DNA from 3 places in the Bradyrhizobium sp. ISRA442 genome. Region 3 is predicted to be linked to each of the others. Evidence: predicted binding sites of a transcription regulator. Region 3 holds the regulator's gene; each other region holds the start of a gene.

Region 1 (10,408 bases), on a different contig from region 3:
CTCGTCCAAGCTATTCATCGACCACGCCCGCTTCTGCTGCTTCACTTGGTGCGCTCATCGGTGACCGCTTCGAGCTCCGCCACACGCTGCAGTGCCCCCGTGACCATCGCTTGAAGTCTTCCGGCTCGCGCTTGGAGTGTTCGTATCCTTCATTTTGATCGGCCAAGTCCCGCAGCGTCGCTACTATGGCCGCAGCCTTAGTATCGGCGGAGAAGACGGTCGATGAGTGGCATGGCGACTTGGGTGGGCGACCGCGCGATGGTCCGGGCGTCCGCGGCAATGGTCGTGATCCGACCGGGCTCAAAACCGCAAGCCTCGCCGATCTCACGTTGCAGAAGTCTCAGCTCGGCGATATTGACAGGCCACCAACGCGCGAACTCCTGCGCTCGGTAGAACGCGATCGGATCCACGACGGTCGTGCCGCCAGCCTCGTTGCGACGGCGAAACTCGACCAAACAGAACGATGCGAACTCCTCCTTTGCGGGCACCGGATTGAAGTCCCGGAACGGATCGACGAGCACCGCGACCGCCCGGGTACTTTCCTTCGCTTTCAGCAAATCGATGATGCGCTTGATCTGATCGATCTTTCCACCGTAGCGGCCAAGACGCGCACCATGAATCTACGGAATCCGATGCTCGAGCTGGGACCGGTCCCGTTGCCACCACGCAGATGTAATTGGCGACTTCCGCTGGTTGTGTGGACACGACTACGATGTATCAACGAGACATCCCTCGCGTCGAAACATCGATCGGCCAACTCTGGGAAATCAAGGATTTACGCTGGATATGGTAGCGGGGGAGCGCTACCGCCTTTCCCCACACCAACCAAACCTACGATACCTCATCCAATCTTACGCATAAGACCGTTCGTGAGCCCGGGGACGAGTGCAGGTCTTCGCTCATACGGAGGAATATTGAAAGACCTCGGGCTATGGGTCGGGTGAGAGCGACCTCCGTCGCGAAAAATCGAAGGCACGCGCATTTCGGTCCCGCCATCGTCGGTAGGGCGCGGTGTCTCTGGCCAGAGAATTTTCACCCCGCTCGGATTGCAGGTTCAAATCCAGCATCGACCAAAAGCTGCGATGGCGTTGCCGCTTCTGATCGCCATGACGCGGAGCCAATTTCCGTATCACGCTGCCTGCGCTCTTGCTCCGGGTTTGGCAGAGCGCACACTTGGGAGTTTCGACAAGGAAGCCGTGCCGCCGTCGAGGTCGATCAGCGCATCAATGGCTTCATTGAGCTGCGAGGACGCGCTCGACGGCATGCCCTCCGTTGCGGACAACTCGATGCGGTATGCGTCTAGCGCCCACTGACGTAGCAGATTTCGCTTCTGCTCCGCGGATAGTTTCGGGTCACGCAGGACGTCGCTTGGATGGGCGTAGCTACTTGCAAGATTGGCCCACGCGCGATCGTCGCCCGCTAGGTCTTTTGCCGCCGTTGCTTGGGATGCGTTTTGGACGACGGCATCGGGCGAAGCGCATACCGTCGGTTGTCCGGCGACGCCCTCAGTCCCTGACAATCTGACATTTGGGATCTGGTCCGACATAGACTCCTCCCGATGAAGCGGGAGCAGGATCAGTTGCTATTGATTGCGATACGCCTCACCTCGCGTTGCGCCTGGCAGTCTTGGGCAAGGTGATCGTCAGAACCTCGTTGCGAAACGAGGGTGACTTTGTCCTCGTTGATGTCCTCGACCTGCAGCATGGACGCTTCTCCTCGAGTGAGGCGGCCTGAGCGAGATGGCGGCGTCGGCCATCTCGAACGTGCATCGATGGATCGCCAGATTTGGAGCGACTCGCATGGTCCGGATTCGGGTCGTTCCCTGTTCTGGCGCATCCGATGCCCCTCCTCGGCCCGGCGCTTGCGGGGCGCGGGCAAAGGGTGTTCAGCGGCGAACGATTTGGGAGGCATGGTGGATGTTTCAAGGGGCTGCCAGCCAAATAACTCATTGTAATTAGTACTGTTTTGTATCGGCAGCGCTCAAGCAAGAGGAGTGCTAATTTTTTTGAAGGCACATCTTGAAACCGATTTTGCGCGTTCCTACACCAATTTTCGCCCTGGGTAGGGCTTCTGCCTCCCGGGCGCGGCACTATCAAAATTCGGTCTTGCAGAAGGAGGAATGCATGCAGTTCCGCCCGCTCCACGACCGCGTGGTCGTCAAGCGTATCGAAGCCGAGGAAAAGTCCGCCGGCGGCATCATCATCCCGGATACGGCCAAGGAGAAGCCGCAACAAGGCGAGGTCATCGCCGTGGGGCCGGGAGGCCGCGACGAAACCGGCAAGTTGATCCCGATCGACCTGAAGATTGGTGACCGCGTTCTGTTCGGAAAATGGTCAGGCACCGAGGTCAAGCTCGATGGGATCGAATATCTCATCATGAAGGAGAGCGACGTCATGGGAGTGCTTGAAGAATCGGCGGCCAAGAAGAAAGCGGCCTGACTCCGAACTCGACTATCAGTCCACACGCATTGGGCGGCCTGGTTCGGGACGGTTCCCGAGACCTCGCCAAGGAGGCATGAATGGAGCGACTAGATCTGCCGAAGCACGTCCTGGAGCGCGTGGAGCGACGGTGGGCCCAGGAGCTTCAACCGCAGCCGGCACGGACAGGACCAGATGGCTCCACCAGTCTGGGAGAACACAATGGATCTTTGAGGAGCTACCAACATGAGCGCGAAGGAAGTCAGATTCTCCACCGAGGCGCGCGAGAAAATGCTGCGCGGCATCGATATTCTCGCCAATGCGGTGAGAGTGACGCTCGGCCCGAAGGGCCGCAACGTGGTTCTTGAAAAGTCGTTCGGCGCGCCGCGCATCAGCAAGGATGGCGTTACCGTCGCCAAGGAGATCGAGCTCGAAGACAAGTTCGAGAACATGGGCGCACAGATGGTGCGCGAGGTCGCATCCAAGACTTCCGACCAAGTCGGCGACGGCACCACGACCGCGACGGTGCTTGCTCATGCGATCGTGCACGAAGGTGCCAAGGCGGTGGCCGCCGGTATGAACCCGATGGATCTCAAGCGAGGAATCGACCTCGCGACAGAGGCGGTGGTCGAGGACCTCGGCAAGAACTCGAAGAAGCTCGCCACAAACGACGAGGTGGCCCAGGTGGCCACGATCTCGGCCAACGGCGACGCCGAGATCGGCCGCTTCCTGGCCGACGCCATGAAGAAAGTCGGCAACGAGGGCGTGATCACCATCGAAGAAGCAAAGTCCCTGAACACTGAGCTCGAAGTCGTGGAAGGTATGCGATTCGACCGCGGTTACGTCTCGCCCTACTTCGTCACGAATGCCGACAAGATGCGGGTTGAGTTGGACGACCCGTACATCCTCATCCACGAGAAGAAGCTCTCCGGGCTGCAACCGCTCTTGCCGCTGCTCGAGTCGGTTGCACAGGCCGGCAAGCCGCTCCTCATCATCGCCGAGGATATCGAGGGCGAGGCGCTGGCGACGCTAGTGGTGAATAAGCTTCGCGGCGGGCTCAAGGTTGCCGCCGTGAAAGCGCCGGGCTTCGGCGATCGCCGCAAGGCCATGCTGCAGGACATCGCCATCCTCACCGGCGGCACCTTCATCTCGGAAGATCTGGGCGCCAAGCTCGAGAACGTGGCTCTCAACATGCTTGGGCGCGCGAAGAAGGTTGAAATCGACAAGGAGAACACCACCATCGTCGCCGGCGCCGGCAAGAAGGCGGACATCGAGGCGCGCGTCAAGCAGATCAAGACCGAGATCGGGGAGACGACGTCGGATTATGATCGTGAGAAGCTGCAGGAGCGGCTTGCCAAGCTCGCGGGCGGCGTGGCGGTGATCCGCGTAGGCGGCGCCACCGAGGTCGAGGTCAAGGAGCGCAAGGATCGCGTCGACGACGCGATGCACGCGACCCGCGCCGCGGTCGAGGAAGGCATCCTGCCGGGCGGCGGGGTCGCATTGCTGCGCGCAGTGAAGGCACTGGCGCGCGTGAAACCGAAGAACGACGACCAACGCTATGGCGTCGAGATCGTCCGCAAGGCGCTTGCCTGGCCGACCCGCCAGATCGCGCGCAATGCAGGCGAAGACGGCTCCATCGTCGTCGGGAAGATCCTGGAGAAGGATACCTACGCCTATGGCTTCAATGCGCAGGACGGCGAATACACCAACCTTGTTTCCAAAGGGATCATCGATCCGACCAAAGTGGTTCGCTCTGCGTTGCAGGACGCCGCGTCGGTGGCGGGTTTGCTGATCACAACCGAAGCCATGGTCGCCGAGTTGCCAAAGAAGAAAGCCCAACCGCCGTTGCCGGACGCCGGAATGAGTGACATGGACTTCGCGGCATGAGGAACGGAACAAACTGAGGTGGCGAGGTACGCGACGGACCCAATCAAGTGATCAATAGAGCGTTGCAGTTATGAGCTACTCGTTCGACGGCTGAGCACGTCGGATCGGAGGGTGTCTAGGATCAAGGTGTGAAATGAGCATGCTGGCCGAAAATGACAGAGCTGAAATGGACAGAGCTGAAATGGAAGGAATCCGGAGTTGATATCGCAAATCTCATCCTAGCGGCTCTCTTGTTTCTGACGCCGTGGATCTTTGGGTTTGCGCATGACTACCCCGCGGCGCCAAGCGCCTGGGTGAGTGGTATCATCATTGGCGTTGTAGCGATCGCAGCGCTCACAAAATTCGCCGAGTGGGAGGAATGGGTCAATCTCGTGCTCGGAGTGTGGGTGTTGGTGTCGCCATGGGTTCTTGGCTTTGCCGCGCAGAGCGCAGCCGGATGGGCCCATGTCATCGCGGGTCTGATCGTCGCTGTGCTGGCGGGCGTGAAGCTGTGGTTCATGCATCAGACGCCACAGGTGACCGCCCGACGATAAGGACGCGGGTCGGGTGTCGACCTGGCCCGTTCTCCGCCTTGATCGTGATCGGGTCCTGTTCGCGAGCTCCATGAGCGAGGGCTGCTTTGAGCGAGGGCTGCTTTCCGTCAGCCTGTTGGTTTGCGCGGATCCGGAAGGAGGATGATCATGGAGGGCGCAATGCTCCAGCCTGAGCGAAACGAGGCCGATTTGCAGGTGGCGGAAATACGCCACAGGATCGCGAATTGCTTTCAGCTCATGATCGGTGCCATACATTGCCGGCTCAAGCAGACGGCCGATCCCGTGGCGCGGGACCAGTTGGTATGGGCCCGCGACATCATCCATACCATGAGCCTCCTGCAGGGGCGTCTGACTTCAGATGCCGGGCAGAGCTTTGCCGACTATCTCCGTGACCTGGCCAAGTACTGGCAGCCTCTGATGGAGGTTCAATCGGTCCACATCGAAGTCGATGCCGATCCCATCGACCTTGGGCCTGGCGCATCTTCGTCGCTGGCGCTGATTGTCCAGGAACTGGTGACCAACAGTGTCAAACATGGCCTTGATGGCACCGCCGGCTGGATTCGGATTGAACTCAAACGACGCGACGCCGAGGTGGAATTGGTCGTGGCGGACAACGGTCGGGGCGTGTCCAAAGACAGGCGCGCGCGGTCCGGACTTGGAATGACGATCGTCAGCCAGCTGAGCAAGAGAATCGGCGCCGTCATGGAATTCGATTGCGGCGCATCGGGAACGATTGCCCGCTTGCGGCTCCCGATCGCCGGTGCAACGGCAGCTGGGAGATCGAGTTGTCCCTCGTACCAAATGGCCGGTTAGCTACCATGTCGTCGAGGCGTCCTATGCGGAATAGGCACCCAGTCCAATGAACAAGGCTATTGAAGCATCGACGGAGCGGCTGCCAATGACAGCCGACGGCTATGCATCTTTGCAAGACGAGCTGAGGCACCGCATTCAGGTCGAGCGACCGCGCATCGGCGAACGCATCCAGGATGCTAAGGCGGACGACACCAACCTACCTGAGAATGCGGAGTATCTAGCCGCCAAATCCGAGCAGGAGGTCAATGAGGCTCGCATCGCGCAACTCCAGGACAAGCTCGCGCGTGCCGAAGTGATCGACGTATCGAGCCTTTCCGGCGACACCATCAAGTTCGAGGCCACGGTGACCCTGACCGACACGCGCGAGAAGCGGATGTGGCAGATCGTTGGCGAGTCCGAGGCGGACGCAAGGAGCGGTAAGATTTCGATCTTTTCGCCGCTCGCCCGCGCGCTCATCGGCAAGACCAAAGGCGCGGTCGTCGAGGTCATCGCGCCCGGCGGTGCGAGGGCCTATCAGATCGACAAGGTCGAATGGCATTGATCGGCAGGCGCTGTGTGCCGCGAGTCGGGCCCTTCGACCCTCTGTTGCTCGATCTCATGCTGCCGCCCGCGACGATATCGATGTCTCTCGCTACGTTGCCGCATCGACGGCCCATGGCGAGAGAACACGCCGGATACGACCCGGGCTCGGTCGAACGCCCTCATTCCGGCACTAATCTGTTGCGAACAATCAATTGGCACCCAAGTTATATAGACGCCAAGCCCCACCAAAAGTATCGGGTACCAAGTCAGCCATGCCGACCGGCTCAGATCTCGATATCCGCCGTGCCAGTGAGGAGGAACGAGCTTATCTTGAATCGTTGATTCGCGAGGATTTCGAGCGATGTCATCCCGGCGAGACGCTGGAAGACCTGAAGCGGCGGGCTTCCTTTTCCAAGGAGGACAGGGGATTGTTGCGCGATTGGATGGCGGTGGCGGCGACCCGCGCCGCGGCTGATCCGGCCAAGCCCCCGCGGCTGAATTCAGCGGCGTAGCAGCGGCAACGGCTTGTCCGAACCTCCTTCGTATCACTGGACAGCGGTCTCTCCTCAGACGGGGGACAGCTAAGAATGATCCCAGGAATTTTCGGCCTCCTGCCAGAAAGGAGTTACTCAATGCGATCTGCGCGGAGCGCACTTCCATAATCATTCATTACGGTCGGGTGAAACCGGCCTCGGTCGCGGAAAATCGCAAGCGAGCGCATTTTCGATGCCGCCATCGTATGGTAGGGCGCGGTGTCTTTCGCGTGGGGCGGATTGCAGGTTCAAATCCCGGAGGCGCAACCACCGATACGGACATTCAGTTCGGGTTGCGACGATCTAATCGAGGGCTTTTCGCCCCTCTTTGCGTCCAACGCCGAGCGGCTTGAGCTTCGCGCGCGATGTCCTTAGTTCGGAATCCATCCTCCGACCGTGGCGCCGCCTGGGAAGCTCGGCCAACGTCACGGTCCTGAACCGCCAAGGCGAGGTCGCCGATCGTCTGATCCTGGATGGACCCCAGCCGACGAATTGTGCCTTTGCGCTCGAAGGCAAGAAGCTGCGCGTCACGGAGGTCGGCAAGGGCCAGGTCGAAGAGATCGATATGCCCTGCGAAGGTCTGCCGCTGCACCTGCCGAAATTCGCCTGACCAGGAGCCTCGCGGTTCCCGCGAGGCTCCTGCTGAGCCGCTCAAAGGAAGCCGATCGACAACCAGGGCACGGCTGCGACGATCAGGGTGCCGATCAAGAGCGCGATCATGTAGCCCATGATCGGCTTCATGCCCTCGTCCGGATTGATGCGGCTGATCGCGCAGGCCGCGTAGTAACCGACGCCGAACGGCGGTGCGAACAGGCCGATGCCCATGGCGAGGACGACCACCATCGCATAGTGGACATCGTGCACCCCGACCTGCCGCGCGATCGGGAACAGCAGCGGGCCAAACAGCACGATGGCCGGGATCCCTTCCAGCACGCTGCCCAGGATCACGAAGGTAACGATCGTGACCGCCAGGAAGACAGGGACGCCGCCGGGAAGGTTGGTCATGCACTTGGCAAGAGAGGCAGAAAATCCCGACTGAGTCAGCGCCCAGGCCATCCCCGTCGCCGCGCCGATGATGAGCAGAATTGCCCCGGACAGCGAAGCCGTCTCGACCAGCATCGGATAGAGACGGCGCCAGTCGAACTTGCGGTAGACGAGGAGACCCGCGCAGGCCGAGTACAGGATGCCGATGGTCGAGACCTCCGTTGCCGTCGCAACGCCCTCGACGACGGCAGTCCGGATCACGAATGGCAGGGCGATAGCGGGTATCGCGATGACAAAGGCTCGGCCGATCTCCGACCCCTTTGCCCTTTTGACGTGGGACAAGTCCTCGCGGCGGTATCGCCACCACACGACGGCCGCGAGCATGACCGCGAGCACCACGCCCGGCAGCAACCCGCCAGTAAACAGCGCAGAGATCGACACACCGGTGACCGAGCCGATCGTGATCAGAACCAGCGACGGTGGGATCGTCTCGGTCTGCGCGCCTGTCGCGGCCAGGAGCGCGACGAGATCGCCAGGCTTGGCCCCGCGCTGCCGCATCTCGGGAAACAACACCGGAGCCACCGCAGCCATATCTGCCGCCTTGGAGCCGGAAATACCCGAGACCAGATACATCGTTCCGACGAGCACGTAGTGCAGTCCGCCGCGCACGTGGCCCAGAAGGCTTGCCAGGAAGCCAACCATCGCGCGCGCCATGCCTGTCATCTCGATCAGCAGACCGAGAAAGACGAAGAGAGGCACCGCGAGCAGAATCAGGTGGCTCATGCCTTCGTCCATCCGCCCGATCATCACCACGTCGGGCGTGCTGGTCGTCAAGGCGAGATAGCCGACCGTGGCGAGGCCGAATGCGAACGCGATCGGCACGGCTGCGAAGACCATGGCGCCAACCACGACAACGAAGAAAATTAGAAGATTCAAATTGCCGAGCGGCTTCAACGCCGGAGCCAGCAGAATGAAGGTCGCGATGATGCCCGCGACGATCGCCAGGGACGCCAGCAAGCTGCGCGGGCTCGCGATGCGGATGAGCCGGAGGACCGCTGCGATTAGCATCAGTCCGATCCCGATCGGCAAAGCCGCCGCACGCCAGCTATTGACGATCTCGAGCGCAGGCGTGGTGACGAATGCCTCGTCTGCGGCGAATTCATAGGCGGGCCAGACGACGAGGACGAGAAATGCTAGCGATGCCGCGGCCGCGACGACGTCCAGAAACGCACGAACCTGAGCACTGAGAACACCGACGACCGCGGTCATCCGCATGTGCTCGCCGCGCTGGAACGCAATCACGGAACCGAGCATGGCGAGCCAAAGAAAGAGAAGGCCGGCGAGTTCGTCGGACCAGATGATGGGCGAGCGGAACACGTATCGACCCACGATGCCCGCAGACAGCACCGCAATCTCCGCCAGCACGAGCAGTGCTGCCGGGACCGCGACGACATGGCCAAGCACCGTGTTCGCCGTTATCACCCAACTGCACCGGCCTGCCTGCGACGCGCCGGCCGCCATACCGGCACCGACATGCGGCGTATGGCTCATGCTGGTCATGATAGCTGGCCCGCCGCTTTTTCGAGTTGCGACCACGCCTCCTCGCCGAATTTGCCCTTCCAGTCCGAATAGAAGCTGGTCTTGGACAGCGCCTGGCGGAAAGCGGCACGATCGACGTCGACGAACTTGAGGCTCTTGGCGGAGAGATCGTTACGCAGAGACCGGCTGAGCTTTGCGATATCGGCGCGCTGATCGATGGCGGAGCGGTCGAGCTCGCGAGTGACGATCTCCTGCACGTCCTTGGGGAGACGCTCGAAAGCGCGCTTGTTGCCGAGAATCCAATAGCCGTCCCAGACGTGACCGGTCAGGCTGCACGTGTTCTGCACTTCGTAAAGCCGCGCCGTCGCGATGATGGGCAACGGATTCTCCTGGCCGTCGACGACCTTGGTCTGCAGCGCGGAATAGACCTCGTTGAAGTTGATCGGGGTCGGCCCGGCGCCGAGCGCCTTGAACAGCGAGGTCAGCAGCGGCGCGGGGGGAACGCGGATCTGGAAATTCTTCAGGTCGTCCGGCGTGCGGATTTCGCGGCCGGAGGACGTCACCTGACGGAAGCCGTTGTCCCAGGCCTTCGAGACCGCCATGATCGGCGTCTTGGCGATCTGCGCCCGGATGTAGGTGCCGAGATCGCCGTCCATAGCCTTCCAGACGCTGTCGTAGTCGGCGAAGGCGAAGCCGGTATTCACGATTCCGGCGCTCGGCACCAGCGTGGCGAGGATCGAGGACGACTGGTTGAAGAACTCGACGCCGCCGCTGCGAACCTGCGTCAAGAGCTCGGTGTCCGAGCCGAGCTGGTTGGCCGGGAACAGCCTGATCTCCAGGCGGCCGCTGGTCGCTTCCTTGATGCGGTCGATCGCTTCCTGCGCCCTGATATTCACCGGATGCGTCGGGTCCTGTCCGGTCGCGAACTTGTAGACGAACTCAGCGGCGGATGCCGGGCGGGTCAAAATCCCGCAGAGAGGTACGGCCGTGGCCGCCATCAAGAGCGAACGGCGGCTGATGCTTGCGGACTTCGCGACAGGCATATTTTCCTCCTGAACCAATATTTGAGAATGGTGCCGGCTGCATCGGCCCCAGAGGGCCTGCAGCGTTGCGGTCTGTTCGTTCACCGGCTCTCGGCCGCCGGCATGTGGACAAGAGCCATCACCCGTCGCCGCAACAT
Region 2 (10,408 bases), on a different contig from region 3:
GGCCACTGTTGGGGCCACATTGGAACCCTACATTTTCTGCGCGCTTGTTTCGCGCAAAGGAGATTGATCATGACGCCGCAGGAACGCCAGCTCGTCGACGAGCTTTTTGACCGGCTTTCGAAACTTGAGAATGCACCGCGCGATCCCGATGCGATCGCCGCGATCTCCGACGGGCTGCGCAAGGCGCCCGGCGCGGTCTATGCGCTGGTGCAGACCGTGCTGCTGCAGGACGAAGCGCTGAAGCGCGCCAATGCCCGGATCGAGGAGCTGGAGGCGGCGCACGCGCCGGAGCAGCCCCAGTCCGGCGGCTTCCTGGATTCCATGCGCGAGAGCCTGTTCGGCTCGAGCCCGTCGCGCGGCTCGGTTCCCAACGTGCCGCCGCGCGACTCGCGGCCGGTGTGGAACAGCGGCCAGGCAATGCAGCAGACGCAGCCGGGTTACGGCCAGCCGCCTTACGGACAGGCTTACGGTCAAGGTCAGGGCTATGGCGCTGCGCCGGTCGGCGGTGGCGGCGGCTCCTTCCTCGGCACGGCCGCGGCTGCGGCCGCCGGTGTCGTCGGCGGCTCGCTGTTGCTCTCCAGCATCCGCAACATGATGGGCGGACCGCATCAGGCTTTTGGCGACACCAACGCATTGGGTGACCGCAGCGGCAGCCCGTGGGGCGGCGGCGACCAGTCCGGCGGCTCGCTCGCGCGCGACGCAGGGATCAACGATATCGGATCGAACCGCGACCGCGGCGATGATTCGCGCCAGGGCTTCGTCGACCAGGCATCGAACGACGATCGCAACGACAACGATCAGAACTACGACGATGACCACGACGACGACAACATGGACATGGCCGACGACAGCGATTTCGGCGGCGGCGACGATGGCGGCAACGATTACGCGTGACGCTACCTCTCTTTCTTGCACCAAACAGAACGGCCGCCAATGAGGCGGCCGTTCTTGTTTGATGTCGCGCCCTTGCTCGGAATTCTTGCCTTCCCCCCTTGTGGGAGAAGGTGGCGCGAAGCGCCGGATGAGGGGTTTTCTCCGCGCATGCGGATACAGTTCTACTCGCGGATAGAGACCCCTCACCCGGCTTCGCGTTCCGCGAAGCCACCCTCTCCCACAAGGGGAGAGGGTAAGCGGCGAGCGCATGGACTCACATCACCACGACCTTGGTGCCGACATTGACGCGACCGTAGAGGTCGATGACGTCGTCGTTGCGCATACGGATGCAGCCGGAAGAGACGTTGGTGCCGATGGTCCAGGGCTCGTTGGAGCCGTGGATGCGGTAGAGCGTCGAGCCCAGATACATCGCGCGCGCGCCGAGCGGATTTTCCGGACCACCTTCCATGTGGCGCGGCAGGTCGGGACGGCGCGCGATCATTTCCGCCGGCGGCGTCCAGTCCGGCCATTCGCGCTTGGCCGAGATGGTCTTGACGCCGGACCAGGTGAAGCCGGGACGCCCCACACCGATGCCGTAGCGCAGCGCCTTGCCGTTGCCCTCGACGAGATAGAGGAACTTATTCGGCGTATCGACCACGATGGTGCCGGCACTTTCCTTGCCGCTATAATCAACGAGCTGTTTCTCGAATCTCGGATCGAACGGACGCTGCCGCGGATCGACCGCATCCTGCTGCACGCCGGCGCCCTGCATCTGCGGCTCGCCCATCGGCGGCAGCCGCCGCTGGTCGTAATAGCCGGGCTGCTGCTGATACATCGGCTGCTGTTGCTGCGGATAGTAGGTCTGGCCGCGGCCGGGGGCGTCGCCGAACAGAAACTCGATGAAGCCCCCGCCCATGTTCGAATTGGAGGCGACGCGCACCGGCGCCGGCGGGACCTGCGGCGCATAGAGCACCACGGGCGGATCGGAAGGCACGCTGTTGTCGAAGGCAATCGCGCGGTCGGCGCCGGTCATGAAGGTGCAAGCGCTGCCGAGCAGCGCGACAGACATTCTCTTGAACATCGACGTACTCTGTACTGTTTCGTCTAGATCACATTCGTCGTGGAGCGGTTGGCTGATCCGCGCTCGCGACGTGGTCAATAAAGATCAAAAGCAAATCGGTTTGGTAAACGCAGAGCGCGTTTCGATTCACCACGCCGTCAAGACAGGCGCAATTTGGCGATCAGCGTTTATTTTCGATGAACGGCGATCTCGCATGGTTAATCGCCCCTTTGCGCGCCGTCGCGCGCGGCCGCATCACAGTTCCTGCTGTGAACTTCGTGTTAAATCGCTTCTGCCTACAAAGACGCGTGAGTGAGGTGGGGGGAGTATCCTAATGGCTGTTCACCGCAAGCGTTTTCGCGTCGAGGAAGCTGTCGTCGGCGAGATGCCAATTCCTGAAGTAATCGACGAGGCTCTTCCGATGCATAGCGAGATCATGGCCGAGCTGCGCGCGATCCGTGCACAGATGGCCCGCGGCAGTCATGCAGGGCACGCCGCGCTGCCGCCGAGCGAATCCGTCGTGGCGCAGGAAGTTGCCGAGACGCGCGCGATGCTGGAAACCTATCGCGCCCAGATCGAGCAGTGCGAGAAGCTCAAGGTCGAGCTCGACCTCATTCACGACGCCATCAACCGCACCAAGCGCGAGATCGCGGTGCTGCATGGCAAGAGCTTCAACGGCGAGGAGATGGCCAAGGTCAACGGCGAGCTCGGCGCGGTCGTCGGCGGCACCGAGCAGGCGACCCAGCAGATCCTCGAAGCCGCCGAATCGATCGATCAGGCGGCATCCGCGCTCTCCAAGGTCGACTCGGTCGACCAGCAGAAGCGGCTCGCCGACGACATCCAGGAACGCGTCATCTCGATCTTCGAGGCCTGCAACTTCCAGGACCTCACCGGCCAGCGCATCAGCAAGGTGATGGGCACGATGAAGTTCATCGAGCAGCACATCAATGCGATGATGGACATCTGGGGTGGCGTCGACGCCATCAAGGCGCATACGCCGCCGATCGTCGACACCCGCGACGAGGACGCCAAGCTGCTCAACGGCCCGAAGCTCGCCGGCGACGTCGGCCACGCCTCGCAGGACGACATCGACGCGCTGTTCGACTGATTGGACAGAGATTGCGAAAAAAAACAAAACGCCGGCGCGAAGCCGGCGTTTTTGTTTTGGCCATCCCCTCGGCTGTCATCGTCCGCCTTGTGCGCAATTGCGCACTGGGGCGGACGATCCAGTATACGCAAGCGTCTCGGCTCAAGCCGCGGCGGTGATTACTGGATGCCCCGCCTTCGCGGGGCATGACGAAGGCGAGAGTCTACGCCCTCGGCGCGCAGCGGACGTAGACCATGTTGCCGTAGCGGGTGGCGGCGTCCTTGTCGATGAAGCGGGTGATCATGACGCGGCCGTCGAACGAGACGATCTCGCGGTCCTGCTCGCCGGGGGTCGGACCAGGCGGTCCGATATAATTCTTGCCGCTGGGCGAGCCCTTGAGCCGCAGTTCCTGCGGGGTCGCCTGGTCGGCCAGATGCATGATCACGCCGCCGGAAGAACCGGCGCCGATCACGTAGGGATTCTTGCACTGCGCGCGTGCGGCGGCCTCGGTGCGGGCGCGGTCGGCCGGGTTCTGGAACGAGGCGAGGCCCCAGCGGCCGACGATCTCGTCGGCGCGGATCGTCGCCGGCATTTCCGGCCCGGTGCCGGGTTCGGCCTCGGGCGGCGGCTGGGACGAGGAGAACGACGGCAGGCTCGTGCCGCCGCCGCAGGCGCCCAGCAACAGCGCCAACAGTGAGGCGGCGGCCAGACTGGCAGCCGTCCGCGCGTGAGCTGAACTGATCATGGCATTCCCCCGAACAAGACCTTGGCCACACCCCTCCCGCAGCCAAGCGCAAAACCGCTGCCGGGGCAATGACGTCCTTTGATGCGCCAGCTCCCCGGACGAGTTTCCAGTGCCACCATCCTATATCCGCCTCACCAATCGCTTAACCAGCTTTGCTTGACAGGATCGCGGCCAAGCCATATTTCCGGGCGCACTATTAGCACTCGGAAAGGCCGATTGCTAAGCGCGCGCCGCTTGACCCTCGGGAGAGGGTTGACGGGAGCGCCGCCCTCACCCACTTCCGCTGCTTTCGACAAAGCGAGCCTCCAAAGGGAAACGTCATGGCTAAATCCAAATTTCGTCCGCTGCATGACCGTGTCGTGGTCAAACGTATCGAAGCCGAGGAAAAGACCAAGGGCGGCATCATCATTCCGGACACCGCCAAGGAAAAGCCGTCCCAGGGTGAGGTAGTCGCCGTCGGCCCTGGCGGCCGCGACGAGACCGGCAAGCTGATTCCGATCGACCTCAAGGCCGGCGACCGCGTGCTGTTCGGCAAATGGTCGGGCACCGAGGTCAAGATCGACAACGAAGAGCTCCTGATCATGAAGGAGTCGGACATCATGGGCGTGCTGGCCTAAGGCCACCCGCCTGAATAGCCGCTGAATGCTCCACTGTCATGCCCGGGCGGAAGCGCGAAGCGCGGCTTCGCGCTAGATGACCCGGGCATCCATCGTTCTTCGAATGATGATGGATGCCGGACCAGGTCCGGCAATGACGAGGGCAAGCGCGGCGCCCCATCGATCCAAGTTTTTTCAGGAGTTAGAACATGGCTGCCAAGGACGTCAAATTTTCCGGAGACGCGCGCGAACGCATGCTGCGCGGCGTCGACATTCTCGCCAACGCCGTCAAGGTGACGCTCGGCCCGAAGGGCCGCAATGTCGTCATCGAGAAGTCGTTCGGCGCGCCCCGCATCACCAAGGACGGCGTCACCGTCGCCAAGGAGATCGAGCTCGAGGACAAGTTCGAGAACATGGGCGCCCAGATGGTGCGTGAGGTCGCTTCCAAGACCAACGACCTCGCCGGCGACGGCACCACCACCGCGACCGTGCTGGCCCAGGCCATCGTGCGCGAAGGCGCCAAGGCGGTTGCCGCCGGGATGAACCCGATGGATCTGAAGCGCGGCATCGACACCGCGGTTGCGGCCGTCATCAAGGACATTGAAAAGCGCGCCAAGCCGGTCGCCTCCTCCTCCGAGGTCGCCCAGGTCGGCACCATCTCGGCCAACGGCGATGCCGCCATTGGCAAGATGATCGCGCAGGCGATGCAGAAGGTCGGCAACGAGGGTGTCATCACCGTCGAGGAGAACAAGTCGCTCGACACCGAAGTCGACATCGTCGAAGGCATGAAGTTCGACCGCGGCTATCTGTCGCCCTACTTCGTCACCAACGCCGAGAAGATGACCGTCGAGCTCGAGGACGCCTACATCCTGCTGCACGAGAAGAAGCTGTCGGGCCTGCAGGCCATGCTGCCGGTGCTGGAAGCCGTGGTGCAGTCCGGCAAGCCGCTCGTCATTGTCGCCGAGGACGTCGAGGGTGAGGCCCTGGCGACGCTGGTCGTCAACCGCCTGCGCGGCGGCTTGAAGGTCGCCGCCGTCAAGGCGCCGGGCTTCGGCGACCGCCGCAAGGCCATGCTCGAGGACATCGCGATCCTCACCGGCGGCCAGCTCATCTCCGAAGAGCTCGGCATCAAGCTCGAGAACGTCACGGTGAAGATGCTGGGCCGCGCGCGCAAGGTGGTGATCGACAAGGAGAACACCACGATCGTCAACGGCGCGGGCAAGAAGCCCGACATCGAAGCCCGCGTCGGCCAGATCAAGGCGCAGATCGAGGAGACCACCTCGGACTACGACCGTGAGAAGCTGCAGGAGCGTCTCGCCAAGCTCGCAGGCGGCGTCGCGGTGATCCGCGTCGGCGGCGCGACCGAGATCGAGGTCAAGGAGAAGAAGGACCGCGTCGAGGACGCGCTCAACGCCACCCGCGCCGCCGTGCAGGAAGGCATCGTCCCCGGCGGCGGCGTCGCGCTGCTCCGTGCCAAGAAGGCGGTCGGCCGGCTCTCCAACGACAATGCCGACGTGCAGGCCGGCATCAACATCGTGCTGAAGGCGCTGGAAGCTCCGGTCCGCCAGATCTCCGAGAACGCGGGCCTGGAAGGCTCGGTCGTCGTCGGCAAGATCCTGGAGAACAAGTCCGAGACCTTCGGCTTCGACGCCCAGAACGAGGACTATGTCGACATGGTCGAGAAGGGCATCATCGATCCCGCCAAGGTGGTGCGCACCGCGCTGCAGGACGCCTCCTCGGTGGCGGGCCTGCTGGTCACCACCGAAGCAATGGTCGCGGAACTGCCGAAGAAGGAAGCGGCCCCGGCGATGCCGGCCGGCGGCGGCATGGGCGGCTTCTAAGCCCATCGTTCCCACACATTGATGCGAAGGCCGCCTCCTGGCGGCCTTCTTTTTTGCCGACGATGTCTTGCGCTTTGTCTTGCGCTTTCCAATTCAACCGACGGCCAAAACCCACTACGGTGGCGCCGATTCTATTGCTCGAGGATTTCGTCGATGCGCGCGCTTCTGGTCTGCCCGACAGTTTTCTTGGCGGCTCTGCTTGCCGTTTCGCCTGAAGTCGCATCCGGCCAGATGAAGCTGTCACCGAAGGCCGCCGCCCCGGGCGGTGCGGAGACGCGTTATTTCACTTCGATCGACGGATTGATGGAGGGCAATGCCGACGTGATCCTGAAGGAGACGCGGCAGGGCAAGGCGGTTACGGCGGCCGTGCTCGACGTCTGCTACCCCGTCTCGAGGAACTCCGACCGCAAGGACCGCTTCGTCGCCAACCTCCAGGTCGCGGGCCAGACTCTGACCGGCACGACGCAGAGCCTCGGCGAGAAAGCGCCGGTCAGCATCAAGCTGGTGCGCAAGCCGACCGGCGACACCTTCGAGTTCCGCGGCCAGATCTCGATCGGCCAGGTCGTGACCGAGGTCGCCTCCCCCGACAATTCCGATCTCAGCGAGAGGGAATTCCTCGACAACCAGACCTCGGACGACGGCATCACGCCGCAGCCGAAGGATTTTACCGAAGTCTCGCCCGAAGCGATCGCGGTCAAGGTCAAGCTCGACGCGGCGACCGACCTCTTGAAGAGCCTGAAGGGCCAGGACGTCGAGGTGACGCTGGCGAGCCTCTCGGTCGGCTGCGACGCGCTGCGCGCCGGCGAGCAGACCATCAACATGTCGGTCGACCCGGAGCGCGCCGCCGCGCTGCTCGCAAAGCTCAAGGCGATGCCGGGCGTCACCGCCGCAGGCTGGACCGCGGGGATGACCGAGATGGATCGCACCATCCGTTTCCCCGCCGCCGACTGGCGCGATGGCGACAGGATCAACCGTGACAAGCTCGCAAGCGCGGTCTCGAACGTCCTGGGCAGGACGCTCGCGGCAAAGCCGGTCGCGCAGAGCTTCAGCCCGATCACCGGCAAGCTCAAGCTCGTCTTCAAGCGGCCGAACCAGGATTTCCCGGCGCTCGAGCTCACCGATACGATCGAGGTCGCAGGCCTCGTCTCTGCGGACAAGCCGGGCTCGACCGACAAGCTGATGCTCTGGATCGGCAGCCCTTCGACCACAACTACCGACGAGGGCACCGGCGCGAAGCTCAACCTGTCGGACGAGGCGGCGACCGACGAGGAAGGCGACCAGCCCGACGACAACGGCTCGGTCGAGGCGCTCACCAAGGAGCTCAAGGGCCAGCGCTGGGACGCTGACAAGTCGCTGTGGAAATAGGCTGAGCTGCCGCAGCCATTCGCCTGATTGTTAAGATTCGATTCAGTCTAAGCGGCCATCATCGGGTAACCGAACGTGGGTCGCATCATGCAAGACCACGAGCTGAGTACCCTTGGAGACATCCGGCCCGGGAATGTGGTTGGCGGCGAGCTGCCGAGGCCGCCGGCCAGTCTGTGGGATATCTTAAGCCACGATCGCGAAGACGTGCTGGTGCTACGAGACCCGTATGGTGTTCGGGCGCGCACCGTTCTGCTGGTCGCAATCGCACTTGTGGCAAGCTTTGGATTGGGTTGGGCCGGAGGTCTGAATTGGCCTGCGTTCGCAAGCATGTTCGACGCCGGCCCAATTGCCCAGGAAGCAGCGCCCCCATCGCGAGGTCCTGAAACAAGGTCCGCGGGCAAGATTGAAGGCATCCGAAAGACGGCCTCTACCTCCGAGCAAGCAACCGTACCCGCCTTTGTTGGAAGCATCCCCAAGACTTCCGCCACGTCGGGCGTACGCCCGTCGACGGCCTCGCAAGTACATACGAGCCCATCCGGGCCGGCGGTCGCAATGAGGCAGCCTTTGGCGCCGGCACCTGAAACCAGGCCCACCACCATTCCCGGCTGGACGGTTGTTGACGTTCGGGACGGAACCGCGGTTCTCGAAGGCCCTGACGGAGTTCGGATGGCCGCGCGCGGCGACATTATTCCCGGGCTTGGGCGAATAGACTCCATCGTGCGCTGGGGCAGTCGCTGGATCGTCGCGACCGCCAACGGATTGATTGCGACGCCGTAACCGCCGCCGCGAGGTTCAATTGCCGTTCACGCGAAACCGCAGCGGCTTCGGGCCGATCAGCGTGAGCACCTCGCCCTGGCGCTTCCAGGTCTCGGTGGCGGCGAGCGCCGCGACGAGATCGTCGTCGGCCTGAGCCTTGGCGGGCGGACAGGAACGGTCCTGGATCTGGCCGGCGACGAAGATCACGGTGTTGCCGGCGACGGAGAACTGGCCCTTGCCGCCCTTGCACCAGAGCTCCAGCACGACCTCGCCATTGTCGCCGATCTCGATGTTCGGAATCCGCTTCGAGCCGGGCTGCGGCAGCGCCTCGAGCGTCATCTCGGTGCCGAACGGGAACCCCTCCTCGCCGTACGCGATACCCGACATCAGCAGCACCGCGACCGCCGCACACATCACCTGCTTGAGCGAACCCACGACACCTGAATCCACGACACCTGAACCCACGAAACCTGAACCCATGACACCTCTCGACCGTCCTGACTTGCCGCACCTTCTATAAGACCGCGGCGACAATGAGAAGGTTCGCGCACCCTCGACGCAAAATCCCCGCGGGAGCGATCCCGCGGGGATTTGCGTCAGAGCAAACCGTTCCGGGCTACTTCAGCACGAGCGCTGTGAACGGCCAGACATAGGCCTGCAACGTCACGAGCACGCCGACCAAGCAGGCCAGCACGATCGAGTGCCAGAATACGAAGCGCAGGATCGAGCCCTCGTGGCCGTACCACCGCGTCGCGGTGGAGGCGACCACGATCGACTGCGCGTCGATCATCTTGCCCATCACGCCGCCCGAGGAGTTCGCCGCCGCCATCAGCACCGGCGACAGGCCGATCTGCTCGGAGGTGATCTTCTGCAGGTTGCCGAACAGGATGTTCGAAGCGGTATCCGATCCCGTCAACGCCACGCCCAACCAGCCGAGCAGCGTGCCGAAGAAGGGATAGAGCACGCCGGTTGCCGCGAAGGCGAGACCGAGCGTCGCGTCGACACCGGAGAGGCGGGTGAGCGTGCCGATTGCAAGCATCGCCGAGATCGTGATCAGCGAGATCGCGCACAGCCGGATCGTGCGGCCATACTCCGCCAGCAAGCGTCCGGGCCCTACTCCCATCAGGAAGCCGGAGATGATCCCCGCGATCAGCATGCCGGTGCCGGTGAACGACAGATAGGTGAACGCGAACACCGCGCCTTCCGGCGTCGGCTTGGCGGCCACCGGCGGCATCTTGTTGATCATCTGGTGCAGGTCGGGAACAGCGTAGTTCCAGGTGAAGATCGAATTCGCCCAGGTCTTGAACGCCCCATTGCCCCAGATCAGCATCACGATGCAGACGATGATCCACGGCAAAAGCGCGCTCCACAGTTCGGACTGGGTGAGCGGAGTCTTGTCGAGCGGCGTCGCCTTTTCCATTTGCGCGGCCGATTCGTCGTGTCCGCGCAGTTCCGGCGACAGCCAGAGCTGCCTCGGCTGCCACACTTTCAGGAACAGGATGAGCGCGCCCATCGAGATCAGCGAGGCCCCGATGTCGACGATCCATGGATTGATGTGGTTCGAGATCACGTATTGCGGGACCGCGAACGACACGCCGGTGACGAGGATCGCCGGCCAGACGTCCTTCATGCCGCGCCAGCCCGCGAACGCCCAGACCACCCAGAACGGCACGATCAGCGAGAAGAACGGCAATTGCCGGCCGACCATCGCGCCGAGGATGTAGGGATCGAGCCCGGTGACAGACGCAAGGCCCTGGATCGGCGTGCCAAGCGCGCCATAGGCGACCGGCGCGGTGTTGGCGATCAGCGACAGGCCTGACGCCGCGAGCGGCGAGAAGCCGAGGCCGATCAGCACGGCACCGGTGATCGCGACCGGCGTGCCGAAGCCCGAGGCGCCTTCGAAGAAGGCGCCGAACGAGAACGCGACCAGCAAGAGCTGCAGGCGCCGGTCCTCGGTAACGCCGCCGATCGCGCGCTTCAGCAATTCGAAGCGCCCAGTGCTCACCGTCACCTGGTAGAGGAAGATGACGTTGAGGACGATCCAGCCGATCGGGAAGAAGCCGGTGACGATGCCGAGCGCCGACG
Region 3 (10,408 bases):
CGCTTCGCCCAGGAAGCAGCGCTCCAGATCCCCGGCGTGCGCGAATCGCGCGTCACCATGTCCGAGCCGATCCGGATCAACGGCCAGCAGGGCTTTGAGACCCGGATCGACGGCGTCAGCGGCAAGGACAAGACCCCCGTAACGGTAGTGCAGTGGATCCGCTTCGGCGGCAGCACCTCGCTGCGCATCATCGCCAGCGCCCCGCGCGATCAGTGGTCGAGCGCCTTCACCCGCTTCCGCGCCGTGCGTGACGGCATCCAGCCGAAGGGCTAGGATTTCAGGGCCGGCAAGCTCAAGCGCTGGACAGAACCGGCTGCATTTTCGGGCTTCTGTTCGCGCATTGGCGGAACTACGCTTCTCCCTCGTTGAGTTCATCCTGGAGGGAGGCGAACGATGCTGGATCGGCGGCAAATCTTGGCGGCGCTGGGGACGACGGCGCTTGTGGCGCTCGCGTCACATCCGGCTTTGGCGGCGACATCGATCAAGCCGGATGAGGCGTCCGCGCTGCTCGTCATCGACGTGCAGAACTGCTTCCTGCCCGGCGGCAGCCTTGCCGTGAAGGAAGGCGAGCAGGTGGTGCCGGTCATCAACAGGATCGCGAAGGCGTTTGCCAACGTGGTGATGACGCAGGACTGGCACACGCCCGGCCACGTCTCGTTCGCCTCGGTCCATTCCGGCAAGAAGCCGTTCGAGACCATCGACCTGCCCTATGGCAAGCAGGTGCTGTGGCCGGATCATTGCGTGCAGGGCACCGACGGCGCCGCGCTCTCGAAGGACCTCTCGATCCCGCACGCCGAGCTGATCATCCGCAAGGGCTTTCACAAGGAGGTCGACAGCTACTCGGCCTTCCTCGAGGCCGACGGCAAGACCTCGACCGGACTCGCCGGCTATCTCAAAGGGCGCAAGATCAAGCGCGTCTTCGTTGCAGGCCTGGCGACCGATTTCTGCGTCGCCTGGACTGCCCTCGACGCGCGCAAGGCGGGCTTCGAGGTCTATGTCGTGGAGGACGCCTGCCGCGGCATCGATACGCAGGGCTCGCTCGCCAAAGCCTGGGCCGACATGGCCAAGGCCGGCGTGAAGCGGATTCAGTCGAGCGATATCGCGGTGAGCGCGTAGATCGCGCAACACTCTCAACCCTCATGGTGAGGAGGCGCGAAGCGCCGTCTCGTCAGGATGAAGGTCTGCGCCTGTACGCGTACGGGAAGCGCGGCTTACACCGCGCTATTTGGCTCGTTGTTGTTAGCCGCGGGCGCGGCTTTGGCTCCGCCCTTGGCGACACCGACCAGCGCCGGCCGCAGCACGCGTTCGCCAATCGTGTAGCCGGCCTGCACGACCTGCACCACCGTGCCTGATGGCACTGACGGATCGGGCACTTCGAACATCGCTTGCTGGAAATTCGGGTCGAACTTCTGGCCCTGCGGATCGAACTTCTTCACGCCGTGTTTTTCGAGCGCATTGAGCAGCGAGCGTTCGGTGAGCTCGACACCCTCGATCAGCGATTTCAGGCCGGGATCGGCATTGGCGCGGTCCTCGGCCGGAACTGCATCGAGCGCGCGCTGGAGGTTGTCGGCAATCTCGAGCACGTCTCGGGCGAAGCCGGTGATGCCATAGAGACGGGCATCCGCGACCTCCTTGGTGGTGCGCTTGCGCAGGTTCTCCATCTCCGCCAGCGTCCGCAGCATCCGGTCGCGCACCTCGGCCGCCTCCTTCTGCAACGTCTCGACCGAGCCTGGCTCGGGATCGTCGGGCATCACATAGGGCTTCGACACCACGGGCTCGCCGGTCGGCGTGGCCGTGTCTTCGGGTTGCCGGTCTTGATCGGTCATCGGCTGCTGTCTCGAACTCATCTCTAGGGATTTGTTGGCTGGGATATCGTGCCTCGGAGCACGAAAATCAAGCGCCCGTGATCGGCCGAAAACGGGGTCAGCCACCCAGCAGGCGGCTGACGATGCGGGCGGCGTAGTCCACGGTCGGGATCACGCGGGCATAATTCAGCCGCGTCGGCCCGATCACGCCCAAGACGCCGACGATGTGGCCGGCGGCATCCCGATAGGGTGAGATGATGGTGGACGAGCCGGACAACGAGAACAGCTTGTTCTCGCTTCCGATGAAGATCCGCACGCCCTCGGCGGTCTCGGCACGGCCCAAAAGGTCGATCACACCGCGCTTGGTCTCGAGGTCGTCGAACAACAGGCGCACGCGCTCAAGGTCCTCCAGCGCATGCAGATCTTCAAGCAGATTGGCGTGACCGCGCACGATGAGCTGGCGATCCTCGCTCTCGCCGCCGGACCAGCTCGCGATACCGGCCGAAATCACCTTCTGCGTCAGTTGATCGAGCTCGGCGCGGGCCTGCCCCAACGCGGTCTCGAGCTCGAGTCGCGCCTCCACCAGCGTCCGGCCCCGGATCCGCGCATTGAGGAAATTGCTGGCCTCGGTGAGCGCCGAGGATGGAACCCCGGGCGGCAGCGACAGCACGCGGTTTTCGACCTGGCCGTCCTCGCCGACCAGGACCACCAGCGCCCGCTCCGGTTCCAGGCGGACGAATTCGATGTGTTTCAGCCGCGCATTGGATTTCGGCGTCAGCACGACCGCGGCGGCCCGGGTGAGCCCCGACAGCCGCGTCAGCGCCTGGTCCAGCGCCGCCTCGACCGATTGGGCCTGGCCGACGGAGGCAAGCTGGCTCTGGATCGACTGCCGTTCGGCCTCGTTGAGCTCGCCGACCTGCATCAGGGCGTCGACGAAGAAGCGCAGGCCGAGTTCCGTCGGCAGCCGGCCGGCGGAGGTGTGCGGGGCGTAGATCAGGCCGAGCTGTTCGAGATCGGCCATCACATTGCGGACGGAGGCCGGCGACAGCGGAACCGCGATCAGCCGCGAAATATTGCGCGAGCCAACCGGCTCGCCGGTCGCGAGGTAGCTTTCGACAATTTGACGAAAGATGTCGCGGGAACGCTCGTTGAGCTGGGCAAGGCCTGCGCGCGGCGCGATCAGATGGATCGGATCGTGGTGGGCCACAGACGTTAACTCCTCTCAGATACTTGTAATTTGTCTATCCTTGATGGTTCTGACAAGCGCGGCGTTGAGCGGCGGATATCGGGGCGAAAAAACCTTGCCGCCCACCCTTCCCGCTCCTACAAGCACCGCGAACAGCCTTTTCCCGCGAGTTTTGGAGGATTTCCCATGCGGCCAAGCCGCCGTGCGCCCGACGAGTTGCGCCCCGTGACGTTGGAGCGCGGCGTGGTCAAATATGCGGAAGGCTCCTGCCTCGTGAGATTCGGCGACACCCATGTGCTGGTCACCGCCACGCTGGAGGACCGCCTGCCACCGTGGCTGAAGGGCCAGGGCCGCGGCTGGGTTACCGCCGAATACGGCATGCTGCCGCGAGCGACGCTGGAGCGCACCCGCCGCGAAGCCTCCGCCGGCAAGCAGAGCGGCCGCACCGTCGAGATCCAGCGCCTGATCGGCCGCTCGCTTCGCACCATCATCGACCTCGAAGCGCTCGGCGAGCGCCAGATCACGGTCGATTGCGACGTGCTCCAGGCCGACGGCGGCACGCGTACGGCGTCGATTACCGGCGCCTGGGTCGCGCTCGCCGATTGCGTCAACTGGATGAAGGCGCGCAACATGATCAAGGCGAATGTGCTGCGCGACAACGTCGCCGCGATTTCCTGCGGCATCTACAACGGCACGCCGGTTCTCGACCTCGACTATGCCGAGGATTCGGAGGCCGAGACCGACGCCAATTTCGTCATGACGGGCGATGGCCGCATCATCGAGGTACAGGGCACCGCGGAACGCGAGCCGTTCACGGAAACCGAGTTCCTGGCGCTGATGGCGCTGGCACGCAAGGGCGTCTCGCGCCTCGTGGACTTGCAGAAACTGGCAGTGGCGTAGTCAATAGGCCATGCACCGCCGAATCACCGGAAAGCTCGTCATCGCGACCCATAATCCCGGCAAGCTCGCCGAGATGCGCGAGCTCCTGGCGCCTCACGGTGTCGAGGCGGTCTCGGCCGGTGAGCTCGGCCTCACGGAGCCCGACGAGACCGGCCACGATTTCCGCAGCAATGCCGCGATCAAGGCAATAGCCGCAGCGCGGGCGGCCAAGCTGCCGGCTTTCGCCGACGATTCCGGTATCGTGGTCGACGCGCTCGATGGCGCGCCGGGCATTTACAGCGCACGCTGGGCCGGTCCGACCAAAGACTTCACCGCGGCGATGGCGCAGATCGAACGCCTGTTGCAGGAGCGCGGCGCGACCACGGCCGACAAGCGCACGGCACACTTCGTCTCCGCGCTCTGCGTCGCCTGGCCGGACGGTCATCTCGAGGAGGTCGAAGCGCGCGTCGACGGCACACTGGTGTGGCCACCGCGCGGCACAGCCGGCTTTGGCTATGATCCAATGTTCCTGCCCAACGGCTACAGCCGCACCTTCGGCGAGATGACCAGCATCGAAAAGCACGGCGTGCCGCCGCTCGGCCTTGGCCTGTCGCACCGTGCCCGCGCTTTCGTGAAACTGGCGGAGATCTGCCTTGAGACGCGCTAAGGAAGCCTTCGGCGTCTACGTGCACTGGCCGTTCTGTCTGTCGAAGTGCCCCTATTGCGATTTCAACAGCCACGTTCGCCACGTCGCGATCGACGAGGCGCGCTTCGCCGCGGCCTTCGCGCGCGAGATTGCGACCACCGCCGAGCGCGCGCCCGGCCGCGAGGTCACCTCGATCTTCCTCGGCGGCGGCACGCCGTCGCTCATGCAGCCGGCAACGGTCGGCGCTGTGCTCGATGCGATCGGCAAGCACTGGCACGTCGCGGGCGACGTTGAAGTCACCCTGGAAGCCAACCCCACCAGCGTCGAAGCCACACGCTTCGCCGGCTATCGTACCGCCGGCGTCAACCGCGTCTCGCTCGGCGTGCAGGCGCTCGACGATGCCTCGCTGAAAGCGCTGGGCCGCCTGCACAGCGCACGCGAGGCCCTCGATGCGGTCGCTATCGCGCGCCGCTCGTTCGACCGCTACTCCTTCGACCTGATCTACGCCCGCCCCGACCAGACGCCGGCGATGTGGGCTGATGAGCTTCGCCACGCCATCGATGAAGCGGCCGAGCATCTGTCGCTCTATCAATTGACGATCGAGGAAGGCACGCCCTTCTTCGGCCTGCACCAGGCCGGCAAATTGAAGACGCCGGACGAAGCGGTCGCGCGCGCGCTCTATGACGTGACGCAGGAGACCTGTGACAAGCTCGGCCTGCCCGCCTACGAGATCTCCAACCATGCGCGGCGTGGCGCGGAGTGCCGGCACAATCTCGTCTACTGGCGCGGCGAGGAATATGCCGGCATCGGTCCCGGCGCCCACGGCCGCATTGACATCGACGGCATCAGGCACGCGACGGCCACCGAGAAGCGTCCCGAAGCCTGGCTGATGCGGGTTGAAGGCACCGGTCACGGCGTCGTCACCGACGACCTCCTCAACAGCGAGGAGCGCGCCGACGAATTTTTGCTGATGGGATTGCGTCTCGCCGAAGGCATCGACCCCGATCGCTACACCGCGCTCTCCGGCCGGCCGCTCGATCCCCGCCGCATCGCGCTGCTCCGCGAGGAAGGCGCGATCACGGTCGATGCAACGGGGCGGCTGCGCGTCACGAGCAGCGGATTTCCCGTGCTGGATGCAGTGGTCGCAGATCTGGCGGCGTAGGCTGTTCGCCTCGCCCCGCTTGCGGGGAGAGGCCGGAATTCGCGCGAAGCGCGGATTCCGGGTGAGGGGACTCTCCGCGAGTCCAACTCTCACCGCCCTCGTGGAGATTCCCCCTCACCCCAACCCTCTCCCCGCAAGCGGGGCGAGGGAGCGCAGCGACATGCGCGGCGAGAGCTAAGCCCCAAAGCTCTTCGGCGAGCCCGCCACCGCGACGCCGCCGCCTGTTGTCACCTTCATCACCGCAAGCCCGCGTTCATTCGTGCCATCCGCGCGGAAGCGGAATAGGCCGTCGATGCCGGCAAAGCCGGAGGGGTTGGTGAGCACGTCGGACGAGAAGCGCGTGGTGCCTTGCGTGCGCGCGAGCGCCGCGACGAGGGCCACCGCGTCATAGGCGAGCGTTGCGGTGCGCACCGGCTCGCCGCCGAATTTGGTGCGGTACCGGCCAGAGAAGGCGCGGAAGCCCGCAGGATCCGGCGCGGCGTAGAGGCCGCCCTGGAGCGCGGCGCTGGCATAGACCCGCGGATTGTCCCAGAGGCCGGTGCCGAGAAGCTGGATGTTGCGCAGGTTGGCGCCGGCCGCGGTCAGCGCATCCGCGACCGCGACGACGGCATCGCCATCGTCGGCAATGAACAGCGCATCCGCACTGCCGAGCTGCTGCGCCACGTTGCGCGCCGGTGTCGCGCGATCGGAGCCGTATTTCTCGAAAGCAACGAGACGGCCGCCGCGCCGCGGCACCGCCGCCTTCAACGCCGCCTCGACGACATTGCCATAGGCATTCTCGGGCACGAGCGCGGCGACGGAACGCTTTCCGATGCTCGCGGAATATTCGATGATGCGATTGACGTCGGACTCCGGCAGGAAGCTGAGCAGATACACGCCGCGGCCGGCGATGCTGGAGTCGGTCGAGAACGCGATCACCGAGATGCCGCGGGCGCGCGCCACCTGCGCCACCGCCGGGACCGACTGCGCGAACAGCGGTCCCAGAATGATCTCGGCGCCTTCCTCGACCGCCTGCTGCGCGCCCTGTTGCGCGCCTTGCGGGCTACCGTTGTCGTCCTTGATCAGGAGCTGGATGTTGGGGTTCTGGAACTCAGCCAGCGCCATCTCGGCGGCGTTGCGCATGGATTGCGCGGCGAGCCCGGCATTGCCGGCGGCCGAGAGCGGCAGAATCAGGCCGACCTTCACCCCGCCGGTGCCGGCGGTCGTGGCCTGCTGTGGCGGGCCGGCGGGCCCAGCCGGAGGCGACGAACTGCTGGACGGATTGGAGAACTGGCTGAGGCTCTGCTGCACGCCCGTGCAGGCCGACAGCAGGGGCGCGCCGAGCAACAGGCCAAGCGCGCTCCGACGGGTCGCCCCCGGCAACCGGGGTCCTGGAATAGAAGACTGCTCCGACATTTCGGAAGAGAATTTGGGATAACGCGGGCCCACCATGGCAGCTCTTCTTTTGACCGGCCGCTTGCCGCCCAGTCAGAACCAGTCTTGCCGCGACCGAGGCCACGGATTTCTGTATATTCTCGACAATTAGTTAACCAAAACAAAAGGATAATAAACGCCTAACACAGCTCATCCCCCGTCTCGGCCAACTGTTCGCCGTCCGTCGCGCAGCATCAAGGCGGCATTTCCGCCGCGAATATGGCACCAGCGCTTTGTTCCTCTCGAATGTGATCCTGCACGGATCACATTCCCGTCCTGTCTCAGTCGCGATCTTTTTCGGAGGACTGGTTCCCAGCCCTTCGGATCATGCCTAAGTTCACCTCATTATGCGCGCAAAGCCGGTCCCGATAAATACGCCTGAAGGTGCGGTGGACTCCGCCGCGCGCGGTTTCTCTATCGACGCCCACCGCCTCGCCGCGCCAAAGGCGCCGCCCGGGCTGCACCTGGTCGCGACCCCCATAGGCAATCTCGGCGACATCACGCTGCGGGCGCTCGAAACCCTGGCCGGTGTCGATGTGATCGCCTGCGAGGACACCCGCATCACGCGGCGCCTGACCGAGCGCTACGCCATCGCCGCGCCGCTCAAGCCCTATCACGAACACAACGCGGAAGCTGCGCGCCCAAAAATCCTGGAGGCGCTGGCGCAAGGCGGCTCGGTCGCGCTGGTCTCCGACGCAGGCACGCCCCTGATCTCCGATCCCGGCTTCAAGCTGGTGCGCGAGGTCTGCGCCGTGGGCCACGCAGTGTACGCCCTGCCCGGCCCGTCCTCGGTGCTGGCGGCGCTGTCGGTCGCGGCCTTGCCGACGGACCGTTTCTTCTTCGAGGGCTTTCTGCCCGCCAAATCGGTAGCCCGGCGCACGCGGCTCACCGAGCTCGCCCGCATCGATGCGACGCTGGTGATGTTCGAATCCGGCAACCGCGTGCAGAACACGCTCGCGGACCTCGCCGAGATCATGGGCGGCCGCGAAGCCGCAATCTGTCGCGAACTGACCAAGTTGCACGAGGAGATCACGCGCGCCCCGCTGCGTGAGCTTGCGCGCGAGGCAGGCACGCTCGAAACGCGCGGCGAATTCGTGCTGGTGATCGGCCCGCCTGCCGCCGATGCCGAGGTGCTGACGGCGGATGCTCTCGACGACCTCCTGCGCGAGCAGCTCGCCACGCACAGCGTCAAGGATGCAGTGGCGCATGCGGTCGGGCTATCGGGCCGGCCGCGCCGCGAGGTCTATGCACGCGCCCTCGAGCTCGCCAGGGATCTGCGGGGCAAGGATATGCGGGGCGACGATGGCGAAGACTGAGGGGGCGAACACCAATGGTGCCACGCCGACGGAACTAAAAGTCGCCTCGCCCGAGCGCGTCGCCGCGTTCCGCACCGGCATCTCCGCGGAGAGTCGCGCCGCCGCCTATCTGATGGCAAAGGGCTACCGGATCCTGGCCAAGCGTTACCGCACACCACATGGCGAGATCGACATCGTGGCGCGACGACGCAATCTGGTCGCCTTCGTCGAGGTCAAGGCCCGCGCGAGCCTGGATGACGCCGCCTTCGCGGTGACGCCGCGCCAGCAGCAGCGCATCATCGATGCCGCACAGGGCTGGCTGGCCGCGCATCCCGAGCATGCCGAATTCGAATTGCGATTCGACGCCATGCTGATTGCGCCGAAACGACTTCCGCGCCATGTGTTGGCGGCATTCGACGCCTCGACCTGAAAGGCAGCCCATGAAACTGAACGTCGCCGTCCAGATGGACCCCATCGCCCGCATCAACGTCCGCGGGGATTCCACCTTCGCACTGCTGCTGGAGGCGCAGAAGCGCGGCCATGGCCTGTCCTATTACACGCCGGACAAGCTCTCGATGGTCGGCGCCGAGGTGGTGGCTCCGGTCCAGCTCCTGACCGTGCGCGACGAGCCCGGTGACCACTTCACCCTCGGCGAGCCCAAGCGCGAGGCGCTGAATGGCTTTGACGTGGTGTTGCTGCGCCAGGATCCGCCGTTCGACCTCGCTTACATCACCTCGACGCATTTCCTGGAGGGCATCCATCCGAAGACGCTGGTCGTCAACGATCCCGCCTCCGTGCGCAATGCGCCGGAAAAGCTGTTCGTGATGAATTTTCCGCAGTTGATGCCGCCGACACTGATCTCGCGCGATCTCGACGAGATCAACGCCTTTCGCGAGCAGCATGGCGCCGTGGTGATGAAGCCGCTGCACGGCCATGGCGGCGCGGCGGTGTTCCGCGTGATGCCGCAGGACATGAACTTCGGCTCGCTGTTCGACATGTTCTCGGTGACCTTCAAGGAGCCCTGGGTGATTCAGCAGTTCATCCCCGAGGTGAAGCACGGCGACAAGCGTATCATCCTGGTCAATGGCGAGTTTGCCGGCGCAGTGAACCGCGTTCCGGCCGCCGATGACCTTCGCTCCAACATGGTGCGAGGCGGCGCGGCGCAGGCGACCGACCTCACCCCGCGCGAGCGCGAGATCTGCGAGACGGTCGGACCGGCGCTGCGCGAACGCGGCCTCTTGTTCGTCGGCCTCGACGTGATCAACGACCGGCTCACCGAGATCAACGTGACTTCGCCCACCGGCATCCGCGCAATCGCGCGGCTCGGCGGCCCCGATGTGGCGGCGAAGATCTGGGACGTGATCGAGCAGAAGCGGAAGAAGTAACGCTTCAAGCAGCAAGCCGCACGCTACTCCCCAATGTCGTCCTGGCGAAAGCCAGGACCCATTACTTCAGGGAGTGGTTTGACGCGCATTGATAACCGCTAGTCCCTGTAGTCACGACTGCCTGTGGTTATGGGTCCCGGCTTTCGCCAGGACGACACACCGGTAAGGTGGCTGCCTGCACCCGCTTCGGCGACGCGGCTTCGAACTTCGCAAATCCCTAACCACCCATTCACCATGACGCCTCGCGCCGCATCTGCGAGCGTCTGCTGCCGTGCGTGAATCTACGGAGTTCATGGCTCTCTTGAATAACGCGGCGTTCACCATCCGCCCAAAACCCGCACCGTGACCGGCCATCACATTCGGGCCCGCAACACCCCTTATACTTTTACTGCCTACTCATCGACGCGGGGGAACCCGCCACGTGCGGTTCGAGTGTCCCGCGTAAGAGTAGAAGCGTATGAATACCGCACGCATAGTCGTTCTCGTTATTGCGCTGGGCGCCGGTGGCGTCGCCGCGTATCTGGCAAGCGGCTACGACAACAAGCCCGCTCCGGCCCTCCCGGTGGCTGAGAAGCTGCCGACGGTCGAGGTCCTCGTCGCCAAGTCCGACATCCAGCTTGGCCAAGCCTTGAAGCCC

The links. Region 3 encodes HrcA, which represses chaperone genes, less so after heat shock. Its sites were predicted from a motif close to GTTAGCACTCNCNNNNNGNGAGTGCTAAC; they were not measured.
Region 1: the regulator HrcA is predicted to act here: its motif matches at 1,973-2,001, upstream of groES (co-chaperone GroES).
Region 2: the regulator HrcA is predicted to act here: its motif matches at 3,961-3,989, upstream of MTR72_RS08545 (co-chaperone GroES).

The regions. Positions count from the first base shown of each region.
Region 1 covers NZ_JALGCN010000001.1:646,518-656,925, forward strand. Annotated here, with positions in the region: gene MTR72_RS02945 (hypothetical protein) at 198-557, opposite strand; gene MTR72_RS02950 (hypothetical protein) at 1,130-1,546, opposite strand; gene MTR72_RS02955 (hypothetical protein) at 1,576-1,704, opposite strand; gene groES (co-chaperone GroES) at 2,124-2,438, shown strand; gene groL (chaperonin GroEL) at 2,664-4,304, shown strand; gene MTR72_RS02970 (SPW repeat protein) at 4,457-4,837, shown strand; gene MTR72_RS02975 (sensor histidine kinase) at 4,985-5,650, shown strand; gene greA (transcription elongation factor GreA) at 5,697-6,191, shown strand; gene MTR72_RS02985 (hypothetical protein) at 6,385-6,684, shown strand; gene MTR72_RS02990 (hypothetical protein) at 7,055-7,315, shown strand; gene MTR72_RS02995 (TRAP transporter large permease) at 7,357-9,210, opposite strand; gene MTR72_RS03000 (TRAP transporter substrate-binding protein) at 9,246-10,271, opposite strand.
Region 2 covers NZ_JALGCN010000003.1:482,341-492,748, reverse strand. Annotated here, with positions in the region: gene MTR72_RS08565 (DUF2076 domain-containing protein) at 70-894, shown strand; gene MTR72_RS08560 (L,D-transpeptidase) at 1,148-1,954, opposite strand; gene MTR72_RS08555 (protein phosphatase CheZ) at 2,268-3,041, shown strand; gene MTR72_RS08550 (hypothetical protein) at 3,244-3,765, opposite strand; gene MTR72_RS08545 (co-chaperone GroES) at 4,086-4,382, shown strand; gene groL (chaperonin GroEL) at 4,571-6,202, shown strand; gene MTR72_RS08535 (hypothetical protein) at 6,356-7,567, shown strand; gene MTR72_RS08530 (META domain-containing protein) at 8,360-8,737, opposite strand; gene MTR72_RS08525 (L-lactate permease) at 8,940-10,408, opposite strand, start outside.
Region 3 covers NZ_JALGCN010000005.1:249,060-259,467, reverse strand. Annotated here, with positions in the region: gene MTR72_RS13495 (hypothetical protein) at 1-273, shown strand, start outside; gene pncA (bifunctional nicotinamidase/pyrazinamidase) at 394-1,116, shown strand; gene grpE (nucleotide exchange factor GrpE) at 1,212-1,871, opposite strand; gene hrcA (heat-inducible transcriptional repressor HrcA) at 1,924-3,012, opposite strand; gene rph (ribonuclease PH) at 3,178-3,891, shown strand; gene rdgB (RdgB/HAM1 family non-canonical purine NTP pyrophosphatase) at 3,902-4,537, shown strand; gene hemW (radical SAM family heme chaperone HemW) at 4,524-5,678, shown strand; gene MTR72_RS13460 (penicillin-binding protein activator) at 5,853-7,109, opposite strand; gene rsmI (16S rRNA (cytidine(1402)-2'-O)-methyltransferase) at 7,439-8,407, shown strand; gene MTR72_RS13450 (YraN family protein) at 8,394-8,816, shown strand; gene gshB (glutathione synthase) at 8,827-9,771, shown strand; gene cpaB (Flp pilus assembly protein CpaB) at 10,229-10,408, shown strand, end outside.